Regions from separate parts of the Enterococcus camelliae genome, predicted to be linked through region 1. Evidence: predicted binding sites of a transcription regulator. Region 1 holds the regulator's gene; the other holds the start of a gene.
What was found. The regulator LexA, encoded in region 1, represses DNA repair genes until DNA is damaged. The targets are predictions, from matches to a motif close to CNAACANNTGTTNG.
Positions count from the first base shown of each region.

Region 2: uvrB (excinuclease ABC subunit UvrB) is a predicted target of LexA. The motif match lies at 1,005-1,018, and genes of this name have one in related genera.

Region 1 is NZ_JBHUMO010000036.1:8,564-10,975, reverse strand. Features, by position in the region: partial or broken gene ACFSR0_RS05400 (thiamine pyrophosphate-dependent enzyme) at 1-671, opposite strand, end outside; gene ACFSR0_RS05395 (DUF896 family protein) at 766-1,005, opposite strand; gene lexA (transcriptional repressor LexA) at 1,147-1,770, shown strand; gene ACFSR0_RS05385 (hypothetical protein) at 1,879-2,085, shown strand; gene ACFSR0_RS05380 (adenine phosphoribosyltransferase) at 2,130-2,412, opposite strand, start outside.
Region 2 is NZ_JBHUMO010000033.1:11,305-13,716, reverse strand. Features, by position in the region: gene uvrB (excinuclease ABC subunit UvrB) at 1-957, opposite strand, end outside; gene ACFSR0_RS04555 (amino acid ABC transporter substrate-binding protein/permease) at 1,204-2,412, shown strand, end outside.

The DNA.
Region 1 (2,412 bases):
AAATCATTGCCTTCTTTAACCAAAATGTGATTCCAACCATATGCCTTAAACCGTTCCCCAACATTTTCGGTAAACGCTTTAGATGTTGGTCCATCCAAAGAAATATCATTTGAATCATACAGGAGAACTAATTTATTTAATTTAAGGTGACCAGCTAATGAAGCAGCTTCTTGTGAAACGCCCTCCATCAAGTCTCCATCACCACATAGCGCATACGTATAGTGATCAACAATTGAAAAACCTTCTTGATTATACGTTGCTGCTAAGTGTGCTTCTGCCATTGCCATCCCCACTGCCATCGCTATCCCTTGACCCAAAGGACCCGTGGTAGCTTCTACGCCGTCGGTATGATTCACTTCAGGATGACCAGGTGTTTTACTGTTCCATTGTCTAAAATTCTTTAAGTCTTCTATTGTAACATTGTAGCCTGCACAGTGTAATAAACTATACAGTAATGCTGATCCATGTCCTGCTGACAAAACAAAGCGATCTCGATCCACCCAGTTACGTGAAGTTTTGGGATTAATTTTTAAATGCTTTGTCCATAATGCATAAGCCATCGGAGCAGCACCCATTGGCAAACCTGGATGCCCTGAGTTTGCTTTTTGTACAGCATCAATACTCAAAGTACGTAAAGTATCGACTCCTAGTTGATCAATTTTGTCGAACAATAGAAACGCCTCCTAATTTAGGTTTTTTTTACTTTTATTACTATCATATATTATATAGTAAAAGAGAAAGATGCGCAATCTTTCTCTTGGATTCTTAGCGACCGTGAAGTCCCTTTTCTTTTTGGATTTTCTTTAATTTTTCTGGTGTCACATCATTTCCCTCAGGATCAACAACTTTCATTCCTTCTATATGATGTCTCATTCCTCCGCGAAATGCTTCCAAATATTCTTGGTGAAGTAATTTTTGTTCTTTTAACTCCAATGAAGTCAGAGTGGAGGTTTTCTTTTTTTTCGCTAATTCGTTAATTCTTGCTAGTTTTTCTTTTGACAACACACTAAATCGCCTCTCTTTCCTTCTCATGATAATAGAAATTGAAAAAAAAAACAAATAAGTCACTTATTCATACGAACATTTGTTTGAACCCCCTTCACGAATATGATACACTAATTATATAAAAGAAAGTGGGTGTACAAATTGGTGAAACGAACTGAAAACCGTCAACTCGAGGTCTTGCGCTTCATCCATCAACGCGTTTCCGAGAAGGGATATCCACCAACCGTCAGAGAAATTGGAGAAGCAGTCCAGCTCTCTTCTACCTCTACAGTCCATGGACATTTGTCAAGGTTAGAAAAAAAGGGCTACATTCTACGAGACCCTACCAAACCTCGTGCAATTGAGCTTACTTCAAAAGGCTTAGAAGCGATTGATGTCGTTCCCGATAATATCCCTCTTCTTGGTGTTGTTACAGCTGGTGAACCGATTTTAGCAGTTGAAGAAGCAGCTGATTTCTTTCCTTTACCTCCTGATTTAACAAATGATCAAGGTCATTTGTTCATGTTAACGATTCGAGGAGAAAGCATGATTAATGCTGGCATTCTTGATGGCGACCAAGTCATTGTTCGCAAACAAGATATCGCCCAAAATGGGGACATCGTTATCGCAATGACCGAAGAGAACGAAGCAACCTGCAAAACATTTTACAAAGAAAAAACTTATTACCGATTACAACCAGAGAATGACTTCATGGAGCCAATTATTTTACAATCTGTTAAAATTTTGGGACGCGTCGTTGGGTTATATCGGAACTTAATTAATTAAGAACAGACTTTTTTACGAGGTTTGTTCTTTTTTTCTTTACAAAACAAACGTTTGTTCGTATAATATGTATACAAACAAATGTTCGCATTACATAAAGGAGTGATTTTAATGAAAACTATTCGCCGTTTTGGATTCATTTTATTTATTTTATTTTTAGGTATATTTATTGGTCATGCTAGCTTCTTGGTCACTTTCTTAATTGTAAGTCCATTACTGATTATTTGGCTTTTAGCTTGGGATGAAAAAAAATACCAAATGAAACAGTATCGTCGTTCAAATAGGATTTATCCATCTGAAAACTTTCGGTATAAATAATAGCGTTACTAAAAAAAGACATCGTCATGCGACGATGTCTTTTTTTAGTATTCCATTAGTGTGACCATATCGTACCCTTTAATTTTATCTCTTCCGTGTAACTCTTTTAATTCGATTAAAAAAGCACAACCAACAACTACTCCACCTAATTTTTCAACTAAGTCGATAGTCGCTTTGATTGTTCCACCTGTAGCTAGCAAGTCGTCACAAATTAAGACCTTTTGTCCTGGCTTGATTGCATCTTCATGCAACGTTAATGTATCACTACCATATTCTAAATCATATGAGACCGAAATTGTTTTTCTTGGTAATTTACCAGGTTTACGA
Region 2 (2,412 bases), on a different contig from region 1:
ATCCATATGACGAGAATAGTTTTCAATCCCTGAAGTATACCCCATTTCTCTAAGCATCTCGATATCGTAATTGGTTCGCTGTTCCAACCGTTGCGCTTCAAGTAACTGATCGTGTTCTCGAAGAAATGCTAAGCGCAACGCCAGCTCCTCTTGAATTTGCTTGATAGCCGTTTCCATGTGATTCTCATCGGTTACGAAGTGAGTGGCCGGGAAGATTGAGACATGCTCTGTATCGTTAAAAACTTCGCCAGTTAATGCATCCACTTCCCGAATCCGATCAACTTCATCACCAAAAAATTCAACACGTAACGCTCGTTCATCTCTTGAAGCAGGAAATATTTCAACGACATCACCGCGTACCCGAAATCGTCCTCGTTGAAAGTCGATATCGTTTCGTTCAAACTGAATATCAATTAAGCGCCGTAACAACTCATCTCGTGAAATTTCCATTCCTTCACGAATCGAGACAACTTGTTTTTGATACTCAAAAGGTGATCCCAAACCGAAGATACAAGAAACAGACGCTACAACCACCACATCGTTTCGTTCTAATAATGAACTAGTAGCAGAATGCCGTAATTTGTCTATTTCATCATTTATGCTAGCATCTTTCTCAATATAGGTATCACTTGAGGGTACATAGGCTTCAGGTTGATAGTAATCGTAATAACTTACAAAGTATTCCACCACATTATCCGGGAAAAACTCTTTAAATTCCCCATACAACTGGCCTGCTAATGTTTTATTGTGTGCCAGTATCAAGGTTGGCTTATTTGTCTGTTGAATCACATTCGAAATCGTATACGTCTTTCCAGTACCAGTTGCACCCAGAAGAATTTGCTCTTTCTTGCCAGCCTTAATATTATTTACCAGTTGCTTAATTGCCTCTGGTTGATCTCCGGAAGGCTGATAAACGGATACTAATTTAAATTGATTGGTTGTGATTCGATCGATCATAAACAACGCTCCTCTTTCTATCACTGCATGCACCTAGTGTACCATAGCGAACATAGTTTCGCTATTTTTCCGAATGATTTTTTAACAAGAACTAGCATTCACCAACCAACTTTATTTTGTCACTTTTCCTTACATGGTATGTCAGAAAATATTTTGAAAATCTTTCACTTCTTGTTATAATTAACCATCTATTAAAAACATTTACATTTTTTTGATGTTTTTAAGAAAATAAGGGGGAATTATTTAATGAAAAAAAGGTTATTTTTCTTAACACTCTTTTCTATCATGACGACGCTTTTTTTAGTTTCTACAAAAACCGTCTCAGCCGAGGAAAAGACCTATCAAATAGGAACTGATGTTACATTTGCTCCTTTTGAATTTCAAAATGACGCGAAAAAGTATGTTGGAATTGATATTGATTTACTAAATGCAATTGCCAAAGAGCAAGGATTCAAAGTCAATATCCGTCCTTTGGGATTTGACAGTTCCATTCAAGGTGTTCAGTCAGGTCAATTAGATGGTATGATTGCCGGCATGAGTATTACGGACGAACGCAAAAAAAGTTTTGATTTTTCAGATCCCTATTTCGATAGTGGCATCCAAATGGCCGTTAAAAAAGACGAGTCAAGCATTCAATCTTATAATGATTTAAAGGGCAAAACGGTTGGGGCAAAAGTTGGAACGGAAAGTGCCACATTTCTTGAAGCAAACAAAGATAAATATGGATTTTCCGTCAAGACATATGATGACGCAACAGGTTTATACGGTGCGAGTGACAACGGAACCGTCCAAGCAATTTTTGACGACTATCCTGTCTTAGGCTATGCAATCACCAAAGGGCAAAACTTAAAATTAGTCGGTGAACCTGAAAAAGGAAACTCGTATGGCTTTGCTGTAAAAAAGGGGAAAAATAGCGAATTATTAAAACAATTCAACGATGGTTTAAAAAAGTTAAAAGCATCGGGTGAGTATGATCAAATTGTTGCAAATTACATTACCTCAAACACCGATGATAAGAATTCAACCAACAGCGAGGAAATGAAAAAGATTACACCTAAAAAAGCTACCTATGTTATTGCAAGTGATTCGGCATTTGCGCCGTTTGAATTTCAAAATTCAGCCAACGAATATGTTGGAATTGACGTTGATCTGATGAAGCGAGCTGCCGAACTACAAGGTTTTACTATTCAAATAAAATACATCGGTTTCTCAGCGGCAGTGCAAGCAGTGGAGGGAAATCAAGCCGATGGTATGATCGCTGGTATGACCATGACCGACGAACGGAAAAAGTCCTTTGATTTCTCAAATGCTTATTTCCAAAGCGGCATTCAAATTGCTGTGAAAAAGGACAATGCAACTATTAAAACTTATAAAGATTTGAAAGGAAAAAAGGTTGGGGCAAAAGTTGGAACGGAGAGCGCCGATTTTCTAAAAGAAAATCAAGACAAGTATGGA